3 regions of the Oceanobacillus sp. FSL K6-2867 genome follow, and region 1 is predicted to be linked to each of the others. Evidence: riboswitches for the same ligand, from Rfam matches in the RefSeq annotation. Region 1 holds a riboswitch; each other region holds the start of a gene.

Region 1 (3,279 bases):
CATGATATATGAGAAGCTTTAATATAAGGCAAACCTGCTTCAGGCAGATTATTTCCTTCATTCACTTCCTCATTCCCGAATAAAGAAAAAGGTTTTTCCTCAAATTCCTTTACAGTCAGCGGTAACTTCTGCTCTGTTTTCAGTCTTTTTTTCAATAAATACTGTGTTATTTTTGGCAGCCAAATACCTTGTTCTTGTAATTCATCTAACTTAAAGGCAATGGCATCTCTTATATCGCCATCATAAAATATTATCCCCTTTCGATTCAGCAAAAGACAACGCTCTGTAAGTTCTGTCCAGCCGTCCAGCTGGTGCTCAATTATAATAAGGGAACAATTCGTTTTTTCCTGTATCGATTGGATGGTATGAATAACATCTTTCTTTGCAATTGGGTCAAGGTTGGCTGTTGGTTCATCTAAAATTAATAATGAAGGCTCTAACGCAAGAATACATGCAAGTGCTAATCTTTGCTTCTGCCCTCCTGAAAGCGAGCTTATTGCAGATTTTTTAAATGCAAGCAACTGTACCATTTCAAGAACATGGTTAATTTTCCCTTCCATTATTTCATGTGGAACGCCAATATTCTCTAACCCAAAGGCTACTTCATCTTCAACAGTAAGCATACAAAATTGTGTCTCTGGATCCTGGAAAACAACTCCGACCTGTTGACTAATTTCCCCTGGTCGGTATTCTGTCGCTGGTTTTCCATTAATAACAATTTCTCCACGCATCTCTCCATCTAGTTCGCGTGGGTACAGCCCGTTCAGACAATATGTTAATGTGCTTTTTCCGCAGCCACTGGGTCCGAGAAGCAATAAGCTTTCACCATGATTCAAGCAGAAATTCAAATCAGATAAAGTATATCTGTCTGGATTCGCTTCAAATTTTAAATAGAATTGGTTTACTTCTACCATCCTGCTCATGCCACATTTTTCCTCCGATATTCTTTGCCTAAAGCAAAACTTGATAACACCCCTGTTTTAGCTAGACCATCACTTAATGCCTTTCCTAATAATCCAGCAATTAATGCTCCACTGATCAGCCGGACAATGAGCATCGCTACAACGTATTCTGTAGCTAAAGCGGCATAACCGCTCATAAAATAACCATAGATAAAGCTTGTAATGGCTGATCCCATTCCCGCTGCCATCAGTATCCAAACCGAGTAATTCTTCCATCTTGCTGCAGCAAATACAGCTTCAGCACCAATACCTTGAACCATTCCAGTGACAATAAGCATTGGACCAACAGCATTTCCGATTAACACTTCGACCATAGCTGCAATCGTTTCAGATAAAAATGCAGCTCCAGGCTTTCGAATAATGTATGCAGCAATGATTGAAACAATAAACCAAATACCAAAAATAAAATCATAGCCAATAGGGCCAAGGAAACCAACTAAGACGGCTCCAAGCGGCAAAAAGGCTAAATATACAACACCAAAAACAACAGACAGTGCGGATAAAACAACAATTTCTTTAAAACGCCAATTATTCATCGCGATCAATTCCTGAATGTGAAGGACTGTTTGCTGACATTGATACGGTCATTACAGTATGACTGGATCCACCTTCAACCGTGGCTTTAAAAACCTGTCCCAGGCCATTAAAGATTGCAATCGCTTCACCGTCTAATCGTGTCGCATAATGAGCATGACTAACATCTACATATTGCTTCATTGCCTCAATTTGACTGTAAATTACATCCATATAATTACCGCCCCCTAATGGATACAAGGAAAATTTCGCCGCAACGCGCTGCTTTATATTGACAAGCTCTGCATTCAGCGGAATCTCATCTTCTGCCATATAAGCCTCCCCTTTTGAATCCCCAGGGCATCCTAATGAATACGTAGCTTCAAATGCAACATGCTTCCCACTCTTTGCTGCATGAACAAATATTGCCTTTGTCACATCAAAAACATGTGTGAGCTTGCCTCTTACGGTTGTTGTTACATCATCTGTATCCATATGAACTTTCGTCGTATCTGCCTCTTCAAGAGCACCTTTAATGATTTCTACAAACTGGTCACTCATCGGATGAATTGAAAAACTTGCCCCCGCAATATCATTTTTTATACACGCATGCTTAACCATGTAAAACTCCTCCTCATTTCCACTTTAAGTTTTGTTAGAAAACTTTGGATCCATTATTCTTTTGATCGTTTCCTCGTTAAACAAATAGAGAGCTCTATAATCCCTATTTGCAACACAAAAAACTACATTCCCAGGGAATGCAGTCTACATGTATGTATTAATTATCTATAAAAGATATACAGATTGACTACACTTCCCCACGCTAGTATTATCTAGTTCGGGTTCAAAGGGTCAGAACAAACCAGTTCTTCTCAGCCGCTTTCACAGCTCCCCTAGCGTAAAAATAATGATGAAGTTTTCTGTCTTCAAGATACCATAAGCTTAATTTCTTGTAAAGCACTTACTATTTTCAAAATTTAGTAATCCAAGACTTTACCCTCTTCATTATATAACCGTTTACTAATCTCTAACCACTCCACAACATTTTAACTTCTCCCCAGCCTCTTTCCCCAGCTTTTTACGCCCTCAATCGAAAATTCCTTATCTCAATCCGCGCTAGTCTTCTCTTGGTTCATTCTTCCTGTTGTTTCATCCAAAACAACCGTCACTTTCCAACACACGTCTGCTGAGCAGCTTTCTAGAGGGGGCTGAGAATGTATTCGCCGGCAGCAATTCGTGGCGGTTGAGTTTGCTCATACTACGGCACTTAGTACGGATTTATAAATATCTACAATCCGAAATTAAGCTATAAAAAAAGGCCGGCTCTTTTACCAGAGCTGGTCCTTTGATTAAAATACAATCGTTTTATTTTTATAGACAATAATGCGGTCTTCGAGATGCCATTTTACTGCTCGAGCTAGTACACTTCGCTCAATGGATTGACCAATTTTTTTCATATCTTCTCCGTTATCACGATGATCGACTCTGCCTATATTCTGTTCAATGATTGGGCCTTCATCCAAATCATTCGTTACATAGTGGGATGTGGCACCAATCATTTTCACACCACGCTGATAGGCGCGCTCATATGGTTTCGCCCCAATAAATGCTGGTAGAAACGAATGATGGATATTGATAATACGATTTTCAAAATGCCCCACAAATTCTGGAGTCAAAATCTGCATATAACGTGCAAGCACAATTAAATCGACTTCATATTGTTCAAGCAGCTGCTTCTGTTTTTCTTCCACCTGATGACGGATGTCCTTATTCGCTGGTATATAATAAAATGGAATTCCAAGCG
Region 2 (3,279 bases), 420 kb from region 1:
TTGCTTGGCTTAGAGAAATTAAGCATTTACGATATTAGTGCTCCGCTAAGTAAAACTGTAAAAACATCAAGCTATACAGAAGGTGCAAATTATATTGTCGATCAATTTCAAAAGTTCAGCCCAAAGATGGCAGATTTTGCAAAAATGGCATTTGAAAAACGATGGATAGAAGCTGAAGATCGGCAGGGTAAGCGTCCTGGAGGATTTTGCACGAGCTTCCCAGATAGTGAGCAGACACGTATTTTTATGACATATTCTGGTACATCTTCAAATATTTCTACACTAGCCCATGAATTAGGTCACGCCTATCATCAGCATGTGATGAACGATGTCAACGGCTTAAACCAACGCTACGCAATGAACGTGGCAGAGACCGCTTCGACCTTTGCGGAGATGATTGTAGCAGATGCATCTGTAAAAAGTGCACAAAGCAAGGAGGAAAAGCGCTCTCTGCTGGAGGATAAAATTCAGCGTAGCGTTGCCTTTTTTATGAATATACACGCTCGGTTTTTATTTGAAACACGATTTTATGAAGCGCGTAAACAAGGAATGGTGTCCGCACATCACTTAAATGAATTAATGATTGAAGCACAGAAGGAAGCTTATTGTAATAGTTTAGAAGAATATGATCCAAGCTTTTGGTCCTCTAAGCTGCATTTTCATATAACTGGTGTTCCGTTCTATAATTTTCCATATACATTCGGCTATTTATTCAGCCTGGGTATTTATGCATATGCAAAGGAAAAGGGCGGCAGCTTTGAGGAAGATTATATTGCATTATTAAGAGATACCGGCAGAATGACAGTAGAAGAGCTTGCACAGAAACACCTGAATGTTGACTTGACTAAGCCGGATTTTTGGGAGAATGCAATTGGATTATGTGTAGAAGATGTAGAAGAATTTCTCAGCTTATAATATACTATAATTTATTTGTTAAATTCTAATAAATAAGGTACAATACAGATGACAAAAAAGTAAATAGAAAAAGCCTACAGGGGGAGTCGTTTTGGCTGAGAGTGAACAATTAAGTTCAGACCCTTTGAACCTGTTAGTTAATTCTAACGTAGGGATGGTAGTCTTTTTGATGGAATAAAGAAAGTAATGTGAGCGAAGCAGACTGCTTATTGCAGTCACCATCAGAAAGCTTCCCTTGGCATTACTTTTTTGCGTCTAAAAAAGTAAGGGAGAGTTTTTAACATTGAATACAAAACGTACGTTATTTTTAGTAGAGGTAGCGATTTTTACTGCATTAGCACTTCTTTTAGACATTCTTCCAATATCTTTTAAAATTTGGGCGCAAGGCGGATCGGTTTCATTTGCAATGATTCCCATTTTTATTGTTGCCTTCCGCTGGGGGATTAAAGGTGGTCTGCTTTCTGGGTTTCTTTGGGGAGTTTTGCAAGTGGCAACTGGAACGGCTTATGTTTTAGTACCGCTGCAAGGATTTATTGATTATGCAATTGCATTTACAGTACTCGGCTTTGCTGGTGTTTTTGCTAAGAAAATTCAGGGAGCGGTTAAATCTGGTGAAACGAAAACATATTTGAGCTATATCACCTTTGGTGTTTTCGTTGGCTCTGGCTTGCGTTTCATAGCTCATTATGTGGCGGGAATTGTTTTCTTCGGCTCAGCAGTTGAAGGCCAGCCAGCTTGGCTGTATTCATTAATTTATAATGCATCATACATGGTTCCTTCATTTATTCTCAGTTCTGTAATTGTATTTTTCTTGTTCCATAAGCAGCCACGAACATTAATGAACGCTGCATAAAATATTATACATTCGCTCACAGAAGAATAACCTCTAGAAGGGGTTATTTTTTATATAGGAGGTGATGAAATGCGTGAATTAATCGGTACATGTGTGAAATGCAAAGAGGAAGTCTATTGTAAAGATGGATTCTTTGATGGTGTACACAAAGGGGGAAAACTATTTTGTAATCCTTGTGCTGCTAAATTAGATAAGAAGGAGTTGTAAATAATAAGCATCCTTTTCATTAAAAGACCTCCCTTTCAGGCTAAAGAAGAAAGGGCGGTATAATCCCGCCCGGAGTTCTTGCCTAAGTCTTTAAGGGAGATTAGGTTTCGGCTTTTTTAAGCGAGCATTTGATCAACCAAATCATGGTTAGTAACGATAAGAAGAATTTTGCCGTCATCTAAGTCCTCTTCATAATTTTCTGCCTCTACAGAAGAAACACCAATTTCTTTTAGCTTGTTTCGTAATTCATCACCTTGACTGTTAAACATATTTCCAACAGCACTTGAAAAATCCATTTCTTTCATTCCAATGGTATTTGCGTCAGCTCCGTCAGCTATTCGACCAGTTCTTTCATCGTCGTGTGTAAGGATATAAATATCCTCTTTCGTTATACCTCTTGCCTTTAATTTGTTAATATCAAGTTTAATTTGGGTTTCATCTACATATTCTCTTACATATGGTTTCATGTTTGCATACCTCCTTAAAAAGTTATTATTTATGTTCCCGTTCTTTAAATAATAAAACATCCAGTGCTCGAAATTGTCGCATACAGAAATTTTTACGCATAGGCTATAGCACATCCAAAAGGGAGGAATACGTATGGTTTTAACATTTTCCCATTTGCTTTATGGCTTATTTACACTCATTGTTATTTTAACAATGGTTTTTAGAAAAGGTGTTGTATTTCCTACGCTATTAGGAACCTTTATTATTGGCTGTTTTTACACGGGCAGTGTTGTGGATGGGCTGACGACAATTTTCAGAGCTAATTTAGTAGCCGCACAAGAACTATTCAATATCTTTCTGATTATTACCTTTATGCTTGCGTTATTGCATGCACTTCGAGATTTAGAAGCTGACAGAAGGATGGTTGAACCGTTTGAGAAAATGATGGTAAATGGTCATGTTTCTTTTTTTGTTCTCGTAGGTGTCACTTATGTTATTTCGTTGTTCTTTTGGCCGACCCCTGCAGTTCCATTGATCTGTGCATTGCTAGTTCCAGCAGCTGTTCGTTCTGGCTTGCCGGCGATGACATCCGCCGTTGCGATAGCTCTTGCAGGTCAAGGAATGGCACTCTCCTCGGATTATATTGTGCAAGTAGCACCGGGATTATCTGCAGCATCCGCTGGTGTCGATATTAATGAAGTTGCTGATAAAGCGATGATTCTATCGCTTGTTTCTGGTAGTGTAGCCATTCTGCTTGCATATATATTGTTAAGAAGAGGTATCCGAAAAAAAGGCGATGCGCGAATTGAAAAAGACTTAAAAGGATTACAGTCTACTGCCACGTCTAATCACAAGGC
Region 3 (3,279 bases), 160 kb from region 1:
AGCTCTTCATCTAATCCAATTTGCTTAAATAGCCCATTACCATATACACCTGTAGCAAAGACAACATAATTTGCTTCGACATCACCTTGCATTGTTCGGACAAGATAGTTGCCATCTTTCTTTTCCACTTGATAAACATCATTGCTTTCAATAATGGATGCACCAAGGGCTCGAGCACTTTTAGCAAAGCTTTCACAGGTTTTATCCGGCATTATACTCACATCATCCTTTATATATGCTGCTCCTAATATATTTGGAGCAATCATTGGCTCCCTTTTCTTTACTTCTTCCTCATTCAACCATTCTGCAGTTGGCTGCTTCAGAAGCGAAGTAAGCTGATGCTTATCTGTATCTGAAAATACAAGCTTTAATATTCCACCTTCTTTGTACCCAATATCAATGCCGCTTAATCGATAAAGCTCATCCTTCAACCTAAAGTATGCTTGTTGACTCGATCTGGCAAACGAAAACATCGCATCCTCGCCATTGCTTTCAGAATGAGCCCCGAGCATACCAGCCGCAGCGCTTGTAGTCATCGAACCAATTCTTCCTTTTTCAAATAACGCAACATCGACCTTTTCTTTTGCTAAATAGTAGGCTATTGAACACCCAATAATACCACCGCCTATTACAACTGCTTCATAATGCTGTTTCATTTTGAAATTGCCTCCCTATATTTTTTTGCCATCACGCTTGGTGCATCCGCATGGAAAATGCCGGACATAATTGCAATCCCATCTGCTTTTGACTGTTTCATTAATGACACCTCATTTAATGAAATTCCTCCAATGCCATAAACAGGGATGTGGAGTTTTCTTTTCATTTGTTCAATTGGCAAAATCCCATTCGGAGGTATTCCGCTTTTACTGCTTGTCTCAAAACAATGACCATATATTACATAATCCGCCCCATCCGCTTCAGCTTCTTTCGCTTTTTCGAATGAATGAACACTGCAGCCAACCCTTAGATGCGGATATTGTTCCTTGACTATTTTTACTGGTAATCCATGCTCTGGCAGATGAAGATTCGGAATATCTCTAAGGAGTGCAATATCAAGCCGATCATTTAGGATTATTTTTTCTTTATTGACACCATTCATTCGCAAATAGTCCAGCAGCTGAAAAATTTCACGAGCTGTTTTTGATTTTTCACGAATTTGAAGGAAATCGATCTTGTCCTTGATGGCTGCAATAGTATCGGCTAGCTTATCAACAGTCATGCTGTCTCCGGTTACAGCAATTAACTTCATCCAAATCACCCTTTCTTTCAGACATAGTACAGAAATCATTAACCGACCATGCAATTACAATTTTTATGTACACAAAAAAACCACTTTTCTGCATAGAAAGTGGTATCGTATTTGTATAATGAAATTAACAATACAATTCGCCCTTGCCACATTCCTACGCAGGTGCTAGCCTGTTCAGGTTTTGAGGGTTTCAAAGTAACTACTTTTTTCTCAGCCCTTATCAAGGGTTCCCCTAGTGAATAACGCTACGTATTTACTTATCATTACTTTACCACAAATAAAAAAATTTGCAAAGGGTGGATTTTTCAAATAATAAAGGTTAAAGTCGAATTGCAGGCTAGCTTTGACACAGCAATCTAACTTTTTTTATTTTTAAACCAAAAAAACACCATTTTCATGTATACTAAAACTAGAAAAAAATAGAAAGAGGTCCTAAATAATGAAGGTAAAAATGAATGTACAGACAGCCTATCATGGTGAATTGCTGCGAGCAGGCAAAGTATATGAAATTGATGAAACAACAGCAAAGCGTTGGATTGCCAGTAATTTAGCAGAAGAAGTTAAAAATGAAGATAAAATATAAATGTAAGTTATAATCTCGTCACAACGACGAGAATTAAATGGGTCAAGAACAGACAGATAAGTTAAGACTATTGGATCAGTCATTGGAAAAACACAATGAAATGATGGGCATATCGCTTCTGTCAAGTAAGATATCACTTCAATCGAAGAAAAGGAATGACACCCGGCAACATGAAGTTATGGATGCAATAAACTTAATTAGAGCAGATAATGGTCTTCTTTGCGATAGAAGCAGTGAACATGAAGTTGGTATGCTTCAAAAGCTGAATGAGAATCAATCTTTTAATGAAATGCATCTCTAACATTGTACATTACTTAACATATTGCTACATAATTTTCTCACTAAATACAAATAACATCCCCACTGGAACACTTCGCAATCTTGCTGCTGTAACTAGCGGGGATGATTAATTTAATACATCATATTTAGCTTTACCAATTTAACAGCACTGCTGGTCGGACAGATAGACAATTGTTCTGGAACTTTTCGTCTTCTGTCCAATAAATCTATCTATTTGCGAAAAATTCCTCCGCCTTTTCTAAAAATACTTCTTGATCAGGAGTCAAATCGTATTCTTCCTCGATCGCTGAAACTGGACAAACTGCTTTACATGCACCACAGTCAATGCAAATATCAGGGTCAATATAGAACTGATCTGGTCCTTCTTCTATACAATCAACCGGGCAGACACTTACGCATTCTGCTGCCTTTTCCGGTCCACATGGATCCAGTATTACAAAAGCCATTAATAGTTTACCTCCTTACTTTGCATACATCACTTTCTCTCTACTAAATGATAATGCTTAAACGGCTTGAAGTAAACCATTTGACTCGAAGTTTCGACAAATGATCTCAAGATATATTTTTTTCCTCATTTTAGTATTTAAATCTTGCTAGGTAGACCGTTATCACTGTATCCTTCGGTTAAATTCTATTGCATATTTCCATTTTTCTGATCTAAGATAAATAATTGTTACGTCTAAGGGAACAGATCTATTATCATAAGAAACCCTTGTACTTTTTAGAATAGACTGCCCTTTATCGACTTGCAGATGTTCTGCTAATTGAGAATCTGCTGAAATAGCCTCTATATACTCATTTATAGTTGTAAATATAATACCCTTTTCATCTTTTAATAGCTGATCAATCGAAATAAAAGAAGGGTCTTTTTGAAACATCTCAATTGATAAATCAGGATGCGAAAAGTGCTCCAAATAAATTACAGGTTCACCTTCATCTGTACGAATCCGTTTCAGGTGAATCATTTCTTCATTACTGTTAATCTCAAGTAAACTTGCATAATAAGGAGACATTTTTTTTGTAACCTCTATTGTTCGGGCTGATATCTTTTTCCAATCTTTCAGATAAATATGATTAAACCCTGTCATCGTTGTCCAATGGCCGATAGGCTTTCTATTTGCTACAAAGGAGCCCTTTCCCTGAGAAC

The links. Region 1 has a riboswitch for thiamine pyrophosphate ahead of NSQ77_RS16350 (YkoF family thiamine/hydroxymethylpyrimidine-binding protein). Riboswitches for the same ligand answer to the same signal wherever they lie in the genome.
Region 2: another riboswitch for thiamine pyrophosphate. It lies ahead of thiT (energy-coupled thiamine transporter ThiT); the one in region 1 lies ahead of NSQ77_RS16350 (YkoF family thiamine/hydroxymethylpyrimidine-binding protein).
Region 3: another riboswitch for thiamine pyrophosphate. It lies ahead of NSQ77_RS17070 (thiamine phosphate synthase); the one in region 1 lies ahead of NSQ77_RS16350 (YkoF family thiamine/hydroxymethylpyrimidine-binding protein).

Annotation. Positions count from the first base shown of each region.
Region 1 covers NZ_CP150144.1:3,378,218-3,381,496, reverse strand. The annotation lists gene NSQ77_RS16360 (ABC transporter ATP-binding protein) at 1-923, opposite strand, end outside; gene NSQ77_RS16355 (ECF transporter S component) at 920-1,498, opposite strand; gene NSQ77_RS16350 (YkoF family thiamine/hydroxymethylpyrimidine-binding protein) at 1,491-2,096, opposite strand; TPP riboswitch at 2,274-2,380, opposite strand; gene purU (formyltetrahydrofolate deformylase) at 2,825-3,279, opposite strand, start outside.
Region 2 covers NZ_CP150144.1:3,799,571-3,802,849, forward strand. The annotation lists gene NSQ77_RS18305 (M3 family oligoendopeptidase) at 1-915, shown strand, start outside; TPP riboswitch at 985-1,088, shown strand; gene thiT (energy-coupled thiamine transporter ThiT) at 1,199-1,768, shown strand; gene NSQ77_RS18315 (hypothetical protein) at 1,838-1,975, shown strand; gene NSQ77_RS18320 (general stress protein) at 2,092-2,442, opposite strand; gene NSQ77_RS18325 (hypothetical protein) at 2,576-3,279, shown strand, end outside.
Region 3 covers NZ_CP150144.1:3,540,973-3,544,251, reverse strand. The annotation lists gene thiO (glycine oxidase ThiO) at 1-656, opposite strand, end outside; gene NSQ77_RS17070 (thiamine phosphate synthase) at 653-1,249, opposite strand; TPP riboswitch at 1,384-1,493, opposite strand; gene NSQ77_RS17065 (hypothetical protein) at 1,689-1,832, shown strand; gene NSQ77_RS17060 (hypothetical protein) at 1,870-2,133, shown strand; gene NSQ77_RS17055 (4Fe-4S binding protein) at 2,339-2,578, opposite strand; gene NSQ77_RS17050 (GntR family transcriptional regulator) at 2,741-3,279, opposite strand, start outside.